DNA from 2 places in the Photobacterium sp. DNB22_13_2 genome. Region 2 is predicted to be linked to the other one. Evidence: riboswitches for the same ligand, from Rfam matches in the RefSeq annotation. Region 2 holds a riboswitch; the other holds the start of a gene.
What was found. A riboswitch is a leader RNA that binds a small molecule or an ion and turns the genes downstream of it on or off. The one in region 2 is predicted to bind thiamine pyrophosphate.

Region 1 (7,361 bases), on a different contig from region 2:
CATTAACATCCCTGATACTGTTGGCTATACCCTACCGAGTGAATTTGGCGGCATCGTCAGCCAGTTGTTCGAGCGAGTCCCGAATATCGACAAGGCCATTATCTCGGTGCACTGCCACGATGACCTAGGTATGTCGGTTGCCAACTCGATGGCTGCGGTGCAAGCCGGTGCCCGTCAGGTTGAAGGAACAATCAATGGATTAGGTGAACGAGCGGGTAACTGTTCACTAGAAGAAATCGCCATGATCATCAAAACCCGCGCTGAGTTATTGGGTGTACACACCAACATCAAGCACGATGAGATCCACCGCACCAGCAAGATGGTCAGCCAGCTTTGCAATATGCCGGTACAAGCCAACAAGGCTGTCGTGGGTGCCAATGCCTTCAGCCACTCGTCGGGTATCCATCAAGACGGCATGCTAAAGAACAAGAATACTTACGAGATCATGACTCCCGAGTCGATCGGCCTTAAGAACCAAGCACTAAACCTAACATCTCGCTCAGGCCGCGCCGCGGTGAAGAGCCACATGGATACACTGGGTTACACCGAAAACGAATATAACCTCGATGATCTATACGCTGACTTCCTGAAGCTGGCCGATCGCAAGGGCCAAGTCTTCGATTACGATCTTGAAGCACTGATGCACTTTGCCAACCTGCGCGATGAAGATGACTTCTTCAAGCTTAACTACCTAAGCGTGCAATCCGGTAGCGTGATGGCAACGACCAGCATCAAGCTGCAGTGTGGTGATGAGGAAAAATGCGAAGCCGCTGTCGGCAATGGTCCCGTCGATGCGCTATACCAGTGTATCTATCGCCTAACCGGTTATGAAATCGTTCTGGACAAGTTCGATCTTACCGCCAAGGGCGAAGGCGAAGATGGTCTGGGTCAGGCCGACATCATCGCCAACTACAAAGGCCGCAAGTACCACGGTACTGGCTTGGCAACCGACATTGTCGAAGCGTCAGGACAAGCACTACTTCACGTGATCAACAGCATTTATCGCGCCGATCAAATTGCAGAAATTAAACAAAAATCCCAAATGGAGACAGTATAACCATGGCAGGTACATATAAAATTGCCGTTCTACCGGGTGACGGTATTGGCCCAGAAGTTATGCAGCAGGCCCACAAAGTATTGGCCGCTGTTCAAGAGAAGTTCGGTTTCACCCTAGAATGCGAAGAGTATGATGTCGGTGGTATCGCCATCGACAACCATGGCTGTCCCCTTCCGGAAGAAACAATGAAGGGCTGTGAAGCCTCTGATGCCATCCTGTTCGGTTCGGTGGGCGGCCCGAAATGGGAACACCTGCCACCAAACGATCAACCTGAACGTGGCGCATTGCTGCCATTACGCAAGCACTTCCAGCTGTTCTGCAACCTGCGTCCAGCGCAGATCCACAGTGGCCTAGAAGCATTTTCACCATTACGTGCTGATATCTCGGAGCGTGGCTTCGACATCGTGGTGGTACGCGAGCTAACTGGCGGTATCTATTTCGGCCAGCCGAAAGGCCGTGAAGGTGAAGGCCCGCAAGAGAAAGCTTACGATACCGAGATTTACCACCGTTACGAAATCGAACGTATTGCCCGTATTGCCTTCGAATCAGCCATGCTGCGTAACAAGAACGTTTACTCTATCGATAAAGCCAACGTGCTACAGAGCTCTATCCTGTGGCGTGAAGTGGTAGAAGAAGTGGCGAAGGACTACCCAGAAGTCACGCTGAACCACATGTACATTGATAATGCGACGATGCAACTGATCAAAGATCCGTCGCAGTTCGACGTCATGCTGTGTTCGAATATCTTCGGTGACATCATCTCGGACGAGTGTGCGATGATCACAGGCTCCATGGGCATGCTGCCATCAGCCAGCTTGAACCAGGATAAATTCGGCATGTACGAGCCTGCAGGCGGCTCAGCGCCAGATATCGCAGGCAAGAACATTGCCAACCCAGTAGCACAAATCCTATCTGCTGCCCTGATGCTACGTTATAGCTTGGGCGAAGAGCCCGCTGCACGCGCTATCGAACAAGCCGTGTCGCAAGCGCTGGAAGCCGGTGAGCTGACCGCTGACCTAGCGGGTAATAGCGCAGCACTAAGCACCAGCGAAATGGGCGATAAGATAGCCCAGTACGTTCGCCAAGCCTAATCGCAGCAAGGAGCAAATGAGCAATGTCTAATACTAAAGCGCCTCAGACGCTATACGAAAAAATCTATGATGCCCATGTTGCGGTTGCCGCTGAAGGCGAAAACCCGATCTTGTACATCGACCGCCATCTGGTACATGAAGTGACTTCACCGCAGGCCTTTGACGGTCTACGTGAAAAAGGCCGTAAGGTACGCCAAGTCGGCAAAACCTTCGCCACCATGGATCACAATGTCTCGACCCAAACCAAGGACATCAATGCCTCGGGCGAAATGGCCCGCATTCAGATGGAAACACTGGCCAAGAACTGCGAAGAGTTCGGTGTCACCCTTTACGATCTGAACCACAAATACCAAGGTATCGTCCATGTTATGGGCCCTGAGCTGGGCATCACCCTACCGGGCATGACGATCGTGTGTGGCGATTCACACACCGCCACCCACGGTGCATTCGGCTCGTTAGCATTCGGAATTGGCACCTCTGAAGTAGAACATGTGCTGGCAACCCAGACCTTAAAACAAGCCCGTGCCAAGACGATGAAAATAGAAGTCAAAGGCAAGGTTACTGACGGTATTACAGCCAAAGATATCGTGCTGGCTATCATCGGCAAAACCACCGCTGCTGGCGGTACTGGTCACGTGGTCGAGTTCTGCGGTGAAGCAATCACCGATCTCACCATGGAAGGCCGCATGACAGTCTGTAACATGGCTATCGAACTTGGCGCCAAAGCGGGCCTTATTGCCCCGGACCAAACCACCTTTGACTACATCAAAGATCGTAAATTCTCACCGATTGGTCGCGATCTTGACGCGGCTATCGAATACTGGAAGACGCTGAAAACCGACAATGACGCCAAGTTCGATGCGGTTGTGACCCTAGATGCCAAAGACATCAAGCCACAGGTCACCTGGGGGACAAACCCAGGCCAGGTAATTGCTGTAGACCAACCCATCCCAGCCCCTACTGACTTTGTCGATCCGGTAGAGCAGGCGTCGGCTGAAAAAGCACTGGCTTACATGGGCTTGGAATCAGGTAAAAAACTGTCTGATTTTGCAATCGATAAAGTCTTTATCGGCTCATGTACTAACTCACGTATCGAAGATATGCGTGCAGCAGCAGCGATTGCCAAAGGCCGCAAGGTTGCATCAAACGTGCAGGCACTGGTTGTTCCGGGATCGGAGCAAGTGAAAGCCCAGGCTGAAAAAGAAGGACTGGATAAGATTTTCATCGAAGCCGGTTTCGAATGGCGCCTACCAGGGTGTTCAATGTGTCTGGCGATGAATAACGATCGTCTTGGCCCTGGCGAGCGCTGTGCATCAACCAGTAACCGTAACTTCGAAGGCCGCCAAGGTCGCGACGGCCGCACCCACCTAGTCAGCCCAGCAATGGCAGCCGCAGCGGCTTGTGCGGGCCACTTTGTTGATATCCGCGAACTAGACAACGTTGCTGTGACGGCTTGAGAGAAGGAACGAAACAATGACAGGATTTAAACAACATACCGGATTGGTCGTTCCATTGGATGCAGCCAACGTCGATACCGATGCCATTATCCCGAAGCAGTTTTTGCAAAAGGTCACCCGTACCGGTTTCGGCAAGCATCTCTTCCATGACTGGCGCTTCCTTGATGATGCTGGCGAGCAGTCAAACCCAGAGTTCATCATGAATGCCCCGCGCTACCAAGGCGCAAGCATCTTGCTGGCTAGAGAGAACTTCGGCTGTGGTTCTTCGCGCGAGCATGCGCCATGGGCACTGGCAGATTACGGTATCCAGGTTATGATTGCGCCTAGCTTTGCCGATATCTTCTACGGCAACTCAATCAACAACCAGATGGTCCCGGTACGTCTGACAGAGCAGGAAGTCGATGAGATCTTCCAGTTTGTCGAAGGCAATGAAGGTGCTGAGGTCACCGTTGATCTAGAAGCGATGCTGGTAACAGCCAACGGCAAGCAGTACGGTTTTGAAATCGATGAGTTCCGCCGCCACTGCCTGCTAAACGGTCTGGATAATATCGGCCTGACCTTGCAACATGAAGACAAAATTGCTGACTATGAGCGTAACATCCCAGCGTTCCTAGCTTAGCCGAGCATACCTTACTGGCAACGGTAAAAAATGACGCCCCAAGCCTGTGCTAGGGGCGTTTTATTTTGTCTTTTTTGCAATAAAATCATTCCCTACCGGGTCGTCTAAGCTAATGATACCCAAGTATCTTGTTACCACTTTAGACAGTGATGCTTCACTGAGGATCCCCTATGCGTTTTATTGTCAGTCTGCTATTTCTCTTGCTATCGGCCAGTGCCATTTCGGCGCCCAAGGCCAATTTATGGCCCTACTGGCAGCAATATGCCACCAGCAACTCACAAACGGTTGATCACCGCCGCTGGCAGCGTCTGCTCGATAAATACCTTGTCGTCCAGCCTAACCAAACCTTGTTCCGCTATGGCCGGGTTACTGACAGCGACAAGTATGAACTGGACCGCTACCTGCGTGATCTTACCAAGCTCGATCCGCACCAACTAAACCGCAACGAACAATTTGCCTACTGGGTAAACCTCTACAATGCCCAAACGGTCAAGCTTATCCTCGATAACTACCCCATCTCGTCGATCACCAAACTGGGAGGCTTCTTCAACTTTGGGCCATGGGATGAGCAAGTGCTAACCATCAACGGAAAGACTCTCTCGCTCAATGATATCGAGCACCGTATCTTACGGCCTATCTGGCGTGACCCGCGTATCCACTATGTGGTCAACTGCGCCAGCTTGGGTTGCCCTGACCTCCAATCAGAAGCATTCACTGCCAACAACAACGAACGCCTGTTGGAGAAGTCAGCCGTACGCTTTATCAACAGCCGTAAAGGCGTCAACCCGCAAAGCGGAAAAACCACACTTTCTTCAATTTATGACTGGTATGGCAGTGACTTTGGTAGCCAGTCCCAACTCCAAAAGCACATTAACCAATACCGACAAGGGCCGCAGATCACCCTTAATAAGATCAGTTATGACTACAACTGGTTGCTCAATGATGCCAAGTAGTTAGAGCTTTTCTCTGGCCCCCACACTCATTCCAAATCTTATTACATGATTTGGGCATAAAAGAGCGTTCCTGCTGGCAACCCGTACCTCAGCACATTACAATAACAAGCGTTCTCATTGGGGAGCGCTTGTCGCTGAGATTGCTAAGGCAAAACCCACAGAACCTGATCCAGTTAATGCTGGCGTAGGAATTGAGTTCAATACGGTATGCCTTGTTATCCCGCGGGGCTGGCATGATGCCAGCCTTATGCTCAACCCTGTGCCGCTCATACGATTATTATTCCTCTTGCCGGACGCAAGAGCATCAGGAGCGCATAGTGAAAAAATTACTCCCTCTTCTTACCTTGGCTGCCGCTCCGGCACTGGCCGCGGACAATACCCTGACGGTTTACACCTACAGCTCATTCGCCTCAGACTGGGGACCGGGACCGGCGATCGAAAAAGCCTTTGAGGCACAGTGCGAGTGTAATTTGGAATTTGTCGCACTTGATGACGGGGTGTCCATCCTCAACCGTGTCCGCCTTGAAGGTAAGCGCACCAAAGCCGATGTACTGCTTGGCCTTGATAACAACCTGATTGCCGAAGCCAAGAATACCGGGCTGCTGACAGAGCACCAGGTTGATACCAGCGAAATTACCCTACCTAACGGATGGAACGACACCACCTTTGTTCCCTATGACTACGGCTATTTCGCCTTTGTCTATGACAGCACTAAACTGGCAAATCCACCCAAGAGTTTGGATGAGTTGGTCAACCGTGATGATTTGAGCATCATCTACCAAGATCCGCGTACCTCAACACCAGGGCAGGGCCTGATGCTGTGGATGAAATCGGTCTATGGCGATAAAGCCTCTGACGCTTGGCAGCAACTGGCCCAGAAAACAGTCACGGTCACCAAAGGCTGGTCTGAAGCCTACAGTATGTTCCTCAAGGGGGAGTCCGACATGGTGCTATCGTACACCACCTCGCCGGCCTATCACCTGATTGCCGAGCAGGATGGTAAGTACAAAGCAGCCGACTTCAGCGAAGGGCATTACATGCAAGTGGAGGTTGCCGCCAAACTAAAAAGCAGCCCTAACCAGGCGCTGGCCGATCAGTTCCTAGCCTTTATCCTGACCCCAGAGTTCCAATCCGTGATCCCGACGGGTAACTGGATGTACCCGGTGACGAATGTCGCGCAGCCCGCTGAATTCAAAGTGCTAACCCTACCCGTAAAGGCGTTGGAGTTTTCTGCCCAAGAGGTTGCCAAACAGCGCAGAAGCTGGGTACGCGAGTGGCAACAAGCACTGACCAAGTAGTAGGCACTCACTTTTGAACGCACGTACCACCCAACTGATGCCCGGTCTCATGACTGCCGGGCTCATTCTCTTTCTCGTGGTCGGGGCTCTTGCCGCCTTGATCAATGAAGCCAGCGATCTTGATATTGCCGCACTATGGAATGATCCATACCTACGGCATATTACCGGTTTCTCCTTTACCCAAGCCCTGCTCTCGACACTGCTGAGTATTGTGCCTGCTATTCCCGTTGCCTATGCCCTGTCACGCCGGCAATTCCCTGGCAAAGCCCTACTGATGCGGATCTTTGCCATGACCTTGGTACTGCCTGTACTGGTCGCAGTATTCGGCTTGTTGGCGATCTACGGAAACAATGGATTACTGGCCAGCGCACTGACTCAACTAGGGTGGCAGAGAAGCTTCTCGCTCTATGGCCTTCAGGGAATATTGTTGGCGCATGTGTTTCTCAACCTACCACTGGCGACCCGACTGTTTGTCCAAAGCCTTGAGGGGATCCCGTTTGAGCAGCACCAGCTGTCCACCCACCTCGGGATGTCCAGCTGGCAAACCTTCCGTTTTATCGCTTGGCCAAGACTACGCCAGCAGCTGCCCCATGCCATCGGTCTGGTGTTCATGCTGTGCTTTACCAGTTTTGCTGTCATTATGGCGCTGGGTGGCGGCCCCAAAGCAACGACCATTGAGCTGGCTATTTACCAAGCCCTGCGTTATGACTTTGATTTAGCTGGCGGTGCCATCTTGGCCTTGTGGCAAATGTTACTGTGCTGCAGCTTGGTATTAATGAGCCAGCGCTTTGCCAAGCCACTGGCGACCTCCAGCCAATCCGTCACCAACCCGCGCCAAAGTCAATTTGATAGCCTTGCCAGCCGCTGCTGGGATGGATGCTGGATA
Region 2 (7,361 bases):
CGGCAGAAATACTGGAACTTTTCTCGTTTTGGCATGTGAAGACCAAAGCGCGATACTTTCCTATATTTATCAATACTGTGACTCGGTTTGATAAATTCAGTTTGATCTCCAGTGTATTGTTAGTAGAATGATAAATATATTAGGGGTGTAGCTCCAATTGGCAGAGCAGCGGATTCCAAATCCGCGTGTTGGGAGTTCGAATCTCTCCACCCCTGCCATATTAGAAGCCTCAGTCGAAGGACTGGGGCTTTTTTATATCTGTTTGTTTCTGAGATGAGGTATTGTTGATATCTGGTTCGCCAGCGGCATAGAACTTCCGGAGTACAGAAGCCGTTTAGCCTAACTACATTAATACCCTCAGAACAAATACAGGCACGTTTGCCATATATAACTGGATATTATTACTTGTTGTTTGTGGGGATAAGCGATAGCATTTATCCCTTGTCATCGCTTTAAGACGCTGACGGGTGATGGAGTTCCACCTTTAACCGCTCAACCGAGATAATGACTCCTGCTGTAGTAGGATAGATCCGTCTATGGTGGGGCTTTTTATTTGCCATAGCATCTATCCTTGAGAGTAATCCGAGATAAAGATAGATATGGTATGGCGCATCCATTAAGTTCAAATCCTAAAATTTTCGTCCAAATCCTCCGTTGGACGCTTCTCATTATTCCCGTTGCCGTTATCGTCGGCTCGCTGAATGCCTTTTTCCTGTGGATCCTCAGTGTTGCTACTGCAACTCGAATTGATCATTCATGGCTCATTTACTTTTTGCCGTTGGCTGGCCTGGTGATTGTTTACTGCTACCGAAATTTGGGGAAGAACTCCGAGGGTGGTAACAACCTCATCATGGATGAGATTCACGAACCCGGTGCAGGTATTCCAGCCCGTATGGCACCTTTAGTATTGGTAACAACCGTACTAACTCACTTGTTTGGTGGCTCGGCTGGCCGTGAGGGGACGGCCGTGCAAATTGGTGGTGCATCTACTCACTGGTTAGCACGTAAGTTTAAGCTAAATGAGTCTGATACTCGCCTTATTCTGATTGCTGGAGTAGCAGCTGGCTTTGGTGCAGTATTTGGTACCCCGTTGACAGGTGCTATCTTTGCCCTTGAGGTACTGGCGATAGGCCGCTTGCGTTATGATGCGATAATTCCAGCCTTGTTCGCTGCGATTTTGGCTGATGTGGTTTGCTCTGCTTGGGGCGTGCACCATACTCACTACCGAATTGATTTTCTTGAAACCATCACCTTGTTTGAGCATGCGGTCAAAGTGGACCTGTGGATGATCGCCAAGATTGTTGTTGCAGCGGTAGCATTTGGATTGGCGGGGTATTTGTTCGGTGAGCTAACCCATGCCTTCAAAGATATCTTAAAGGCGACTCTTAAAAACCCGTATTTGATTGTGGTGGTTGGTGGTTTAATTGTTATTGGTGCTGTGCAGCTAATTGGTAACTATGACTATATCGGTCTGGGTGTTTACTCAAGCCGAGAAGGTGGTGTCAGTATCTTAACTGCTTTCCAGGAGGGGGGGGCCGAATGGTATAGCTGGTTAATCAAGCTGTTGTTGACTGCAATCACCCTTGCTGCTGGTTATAAGGGCGGCGAGGTCACACCGCTGTTCTTCGTTGGTGCAACCCTGGGTAATACTATGGCTTGGGTGCTCGGTGCCCCAGTTGACTTGTTTGCCGCTCTTGGCTTCCTGGCGGTATTTGCCGCTGCAACTAATACACCACTTGCCTGTACCATTATGGGGGTGGAGTTATTCGGTGCCGATCACATGCTGTATTTCGCAATAGCTTGCTATACCGCATATTTCTTCAGTGGCCACACTGGGATCTATTCATCGCAGCGAGTGGCGGTACCTAAGCTGCTTGATCTGGATGGCGCACCGAAGATCACCCATAAGCTGGGTGAGTTGAGAGAAACTCATTCTTCATTGCTTAAGTCACTTGTGAAGCGCTTCAAATAATTTTGTGAGGGCGTAGTGTGTTATGCAAAGGTAACAATGTTTTTGCCAATTAAGTATTAATTTTGTGGGTTCTACCTTGCCGTGGCTGAACCCCTTCCATATACTGCTAATTCAACTTGTCGGAGTGCCATTTGGCTGAGACCGCATTGCGGGATCCGTAGAACCTGATCAGGCTAATACCTGCGAAGGGAACAAGAGAGACTCTTCTGTATCACTGTATTCACAGTGACAGTATCAGACGAAACTATACACCCTACGTATAGCCTCTTGTTTACGCACCCATCCGCCAAGCAACTTCCCCTTTTATGGATAAAAAAGGAAATTGCTATGTCGAATCGCAAACAAGCGAGACTGGAAGCGAAACAATTTATCGATTCACTGACCACCCAGGCTTACCCTAGCTCTCGGAAAGTCTATGTTACCGGTAGCCGCGAAGATATCCGTGTACCCATGCGTGAAATCAACTTGGCCGATAGCCTAGTTGGTGGTACCAAAGACGATCCCGTTTTTGAGCCCAATGAAGCAATCCGTGTTTATGACACTTCGGGCTTTTATACCGATCCGGATCAACCGGCTGATATCTATGTCGGCCTGCCTAAACTGCGTGAGTCATGGATTGAGGAGCGGGGAGATACCGAGTACCTTGATGAGTTAAGCTCGCAATATTCCAAGGCTCGCTTGGCCGATGACACGCTTGATGAGCTGCGCTTTGAACAGCAGGCTCGTATCCGTCGCGCCAAGGCTGGGGCTAATGTCACTCAATTACACTATGCCCGTCAGGGGATCATTACGCCCGAAATGGAATTTATCGCCATTCGTGAGAACATGGGGCGAGCAAGATATCGCGATGAAGCGCTAAACCAACAGCACCTAGGCATGGCCTTTGGGGCAAATCTTCCTGAAGAAATCACATCTGAATTTGTCCGCCGTGAAGTTGCCGAAGGCCGGGCTATCATCCCTTGTAATATAAATCACCCTGAATCTGAACCGATGATCATTGGCCGTAATTTTTTGGTCAAGGTGAATGCCAATATCGGCAATTCGTCGGTTAGCTCTTCTATCGAAGAAGAGGTTGAGAAATTAGTGTGGTCTACTCGTTGGGGAGGCGACACGGTGATGGATCTCTCAACAGGCCGAAATATTCACGAAACTCGCGAGTGGATCATTCGCAACAGCCCGGTTCCGATTGGCACCGTGCCTATGTATCAGGCGCTGGAAAAGGTGAACGGCATTGCTGAGGACCTTAACTGGGAGGTGTTCCGCGATACCCTACTTGAACAAGCGGAGCAGGGCGTTGACTACTTTACTATCCATGCTGGTGTCTTGTTGCGCTATGTCCCAATGACGGCCAAAAGGGTCACCGGTATTGTCTCGCGCGGCGGTTCGATCATGGCCAAATGGTGTTTGGCTCATCATCAGGAAAGCTTCTTGTATGAACACTTCCGCGAAATATGTGAAATCTGTGCCCAGTACGATATTGCCCTGTCATTGGGGGATGGCTTGCGTCCGGGGTCGGTGGCTGACGCCAACGATGAGGCACAGTTTAGCGAGTTGCGTACCTTGGGGGCGCTGACCAAGATCGCATGGGAATACGATGTCCAGGTAATGATCGAAGGCCCGGGCCATGTGCCGATGCACATGATCAAGGAAAACATGGAAGAGCAGCTCAAGCACTGCGATGAAGCGCCGTTTTATACATTGGGGCCTCTGACTACTGATATTGCTCCGGGCTATGACCATATTACCTCTGGCATCGGTGCTGCCATGATCGGCTGGTACGGCTGCGCCATGCTGTGTTATGTCACTCCTAAAGAACACCTCGGCTTACCGAATAAAGAAGATGTAAAGGTGGGGCTGATCACGTACAAATTGTGTGCCCATGCGGCAGACTTAGCAAAAGGCCATCCCGGTGCTCAAGTACGCGATAACGCCTTGTCGAAGGCACGCTTTGAGTTCCGTTGGGAAGATCAATTTAATCTGGCTTTAGACCCTGAAACGGCTCGAGCCTACCATGATGAAACACTCCCTCAGGAATCCGGCAAGATCGCGCATTTTTGTTCGATGTGCGGACCGAAATTCTGCTCAATGAAGATATCACAAGAAGTTCGTGACTATGCGAAAGGGCTGGAAAAAGAAGGTGATTTAGCGGTAAAAATGTTGGATGACCCACTTGAAGGCATGCAGCAAAAATCCGATGAATTCCGGGCCAGGGGGAGTGAACTTTATCACCCAATTAAAGAGGAAAGTTAATGAACGCGTTGTGTTTACCCGATCACTTAGCGCCATTGCTGATGCACATTGAGCCATTGTTGGCAGCCGCCGACAAATATCAGCTCGGTGAGGCCGTTAGTATGGAGTGGAGCGGATCGGAGGTGGTAGACATTCAGCTTGACGGCGTGGCCTTCAAGTTGGCGTTTAATCCGTCTGAAACAGGGACACAGGGGCTGGAGGTGCGCGATCAGTGGATCGCCCCTTACCCATCATTGGCTGAGATGCAGCATCAGGTGGCGGAGAATCCGGCGCTGGTTGTCTGTGGACTACCGACAGAGCGAGGCTGTGTCGATATTTGGCATCATCTCGGTGAAGCCCGTGCCGTGTATTGTCATCATGCTGGTGCGAGTGAGCCGCAGCGTGCGATGTTGCTGGCTGCTCTGGCATTGGACTACCCGCTGGAAGATGCGGTAACCCTGTCGCGCGCCCATGCCCGTGGCTATTTGGAAAGTCATTCAGACGGCTATGGTGAAACTGGCTGGCCGATGATGCGCTCGCTGTTCCCACGCCCACTGACTGTCAACCACCCTGAAAGCTGCGCGCTTGGTTGGGTAAGCAAAGAAGTTGCTGTGGCGCCGTTTGCCACGGTCGAGCGCGATAAGTTGGCGCTGTATCCGGTTGTCGATACCGCTGATTGGGTAATCCGCTTGCTCGATCTGGGGGTGAAGACTACCCAGTTGCGGATCAAAGATCCGTCCGAGCCGACATTGGCCGCCCAGATCTCCAATATCGTTGAGGCAGGCGTTCAGCACGGTGCTCAGGTATTTGTGAATGATTACTGGCAACTGGCGATCGATAACCAAGCTTATGGAATCCACTTGGGGCAGGAAGATTTGGAGACTGCTGATCTAGCGGCTATCCAAAAGGCTGGACTTCGTCTTGGCCTTTCAACTCATGGTTACTACGAGATCCTGCGGGCGGCAGAATTTTCCCCAAGCTATATTGCATTGGGTCATATCTTCCCGACCACAACCAAAGACATGCCATCCAAGCCGCAGGGGTTGAACCGATTAGCCTTGTATCAGAAGTTGATTGGCGATGCTTTCCCGACTGTCGCGATTGGTGGTATTGACCTATCGCGTGCCGAGCGGGTGTGGCGTACAGGGGTGAGCAGTGTAGCAGTTGTACGTGCCATCACCCAAGCGGAGGATCCGGCACAGGCGGTCGCGGCATTTGACGACATCTTGGTCCGTAATCCAGCCGAATAGGACGGTAATCATGCTCAGTGATCAGGAATTTCTTCGCTATAACCGTCAGATCATGCTGCCGCAGATCGGCGAGGCGGGTCAGCAATCATTGGCCAACGCTCAGGTGTTGTTGGTCGGTGCGGGCGGTTTGGGATCGGCGGCGGCTTTGTACCTTGCTGGTGCAGGGATCGGGAATCTGGTGATTGCCGATGATGACACCGTCGATAGCTCTAACCTGCAGCGTCAGGTGGTTTACCGTGATAGCGATCAAGGCAAAGCCAAGGCTGAAATGGCGGCAGAGCAACTGCAGGCGTTAAACCCATATATACGTATCCGAGCCGTTAAGGCTCGGCTTGCTGATCAGAGACTAGCGATGGAAGTGTCGCTGGCCGATGTGGTGCTTGATTGTTCCGATAACCTAGAAACCCGCTATGCCGTTAACCAAGCTTGCTTTAATGCCAAGACACCGCTGATCTCAGGGGCTGCTATTCGATGGCAAGGTCAACTGATGGCGTTTGATTTTCGCCAGGGTAAGGGGCCGTGTTACCACTGTTTGTTCCCGCGTCAGGCAGGGGCTGTTGATGAGCCGCAAAATTGCAGTAACTCAGGCATTGCCGGGCCGGTTGTTGGCACCGTGGGTAACTTGCAGGCACTGGAAACCATAAAATTACTGACTAGTGCTGGTGAAGTGGGCTTTGGCTCCCTTCGCCAGTTCGATGGTCTGACGATGGGCTGGCAAGCCTTTCAATTACCAACAGATAGATCGTGCCCAGTTTGCGGGACGGGAGAATAAAACCACTATGACGACTACGACTCTGATCCAAGTACAGGTCAATGATAAACCGGTTGAGGTGCCTGCAGGGCAGTCTCTCAACGCTCTGCTGATCCAACTGGATATGCCACTTCAGGCTACTGCGGTAGCGCTTAATGAAGATATTGTGGCCCGCAATGAGTGGGAAACAACAGTACTAAGCACTGGCGATCGCATCGCCTTGTTCCAAGCGATTGCAGGAGGATAAATGCTATCTATCGCTGATAAGACGTTCTCGTCACGTTTGTTTACCGGTACCGGTAAGTACGCCAACCGCCAGGCTATGGCTGGTTCGATCATTGCCTCTGGCTCTGAGTTGGTAACCATGGCTCTTAAGCGTGTGGATATCGACAGCCGTGATGATGATATTCTTGCGCCGTTGATTGAGGCTGGGGTCTATCTGCTGCCAAATACTTCCGGAGCCAAAAATGCCAAGGAAGCGGTATTCGCGGCCAAACTGGCTCGTGAAGCACTGGGTACCAATTGGCTGAAGTTGGAAATCCATCCTGATCCGAAGTACTTGATGCCTGATCCGATTGAGACCCTGACGGCAGCCCAAGAACTGGTGCGAGAAGGCTTCATTGTTCTGCCGTATTGCCATGCCGATCCGGTACTGTGTAAGCGTTTGGAAGAAGTGGGCTGTGCTGCGGTCATGCCACTGGGGGCGCCGATTGGCTCTAACAAAGGTCTGGCTTCGCGTGACTTCCTTGAAATCATTATTGATCAGGCGAGGGTGCCGGTGATCGTTGATGCCGGTATTGGTGCGCCATCTCATGCTGCCGAAGCGATGGAGATGGGGGCGGATGCGGTATTGGTGAATACAGCGATTGCGGCAGCGGCCGATCCGATTGCGATGGGACGTGCCTTTAAATTAGCGGTAGAGAGTGGCCGGATGGCTTATGAGGCTGGATTGGCCGGAACGGTGAACCATGCTATTGCCTCAAGCCCTTTAACCGCTTTCTTGGATCAGCCTGCTTAAGGAGCCTGTAATGAGTTTCGTTGATGAGTGGAAGCAGTTTGATTGGGATGATATCCGGCTGTCTATCTATGGCAAGACAGCGATTGATGTTGAGCGGGCGTTGCGCAAACCAAAACGCGATCTGGAAGATTTCAAAGCCCT

Region 1: it holds a riboswitch for thiamine pyrophosphate, as region 2 does, so the genes downstream of both, thiB (thiamine ABC transporter substrate binding subunit) here and thiC (phosphomethylpyrimidine synthase ThiC) in region 2, are expected to answer to the same signal.

The regions. Positions count from the first base shown of each region.
Region 1 is NZ_JBNNXU010000017.1:45,667-53,027, reverse strand. It holds gene leuA (2-isopropylmalate synthase) at 1-1,057, shown strand, start outside; gene leuB (3-isopropylmalate dehydrogenase) at 1,060-2,148, shown strand; gene leuC (3-isopropylmalate dehydratase large subunit) at 2,172-3,605, shown strand; gene leuD (3-isopropylmalate dehydratase small subunit) at 3,622-4,224, shown strand; gene ACVA58_RS20595 (DUF547 domain-containing protein) at 4,395-5,177, shown strand; TPP riboswitch at 5,286-5,385, shown strand; gene thiB (thiamine ABC transporter substrate binding subunit) at 5,495-6,475, shown strand; gene thiP (thiamine/thiamine pyrophosphate ABC transporter permease ThiP) at 6,513-7,361, shown strand, end outside.
Region 2 is NZ_JBNNXU010000040.1:12,821-20,181, reverse strand. It holds tRNA gene ACVA58_RS27415 (tRNA-Trp) at 142-218, shown strand; fluoride riboswitch at 458-521, shown strand; gene ACVA58_RS27410 (voltage-gated chloride channel family protein) at 605-1,972, shown strand; TPP riboswitch at 2,083-2,180, shown strand; gene thiC (phosphomethylpyrimidine synthase ThiC) at 2,300-4,222, shown strand; gene thiE (thiamine phosphate synthase) at 4,222-5,451, shown strand; gene ACVA58_RS27395 (HesA/MoeB/ThiF family protein) at 5,462-6,223, shown strand; gene thiS (sulfur carrier protein ThiS) at 6,231-6,449, shown strand; gene ACVA58_RS27385 (thiazole synthase) at 6,450-7,220, shown strand; gene thiH (2-iminoacetate synthase ThiH) at 7,231-7,361, shown strand, end outside.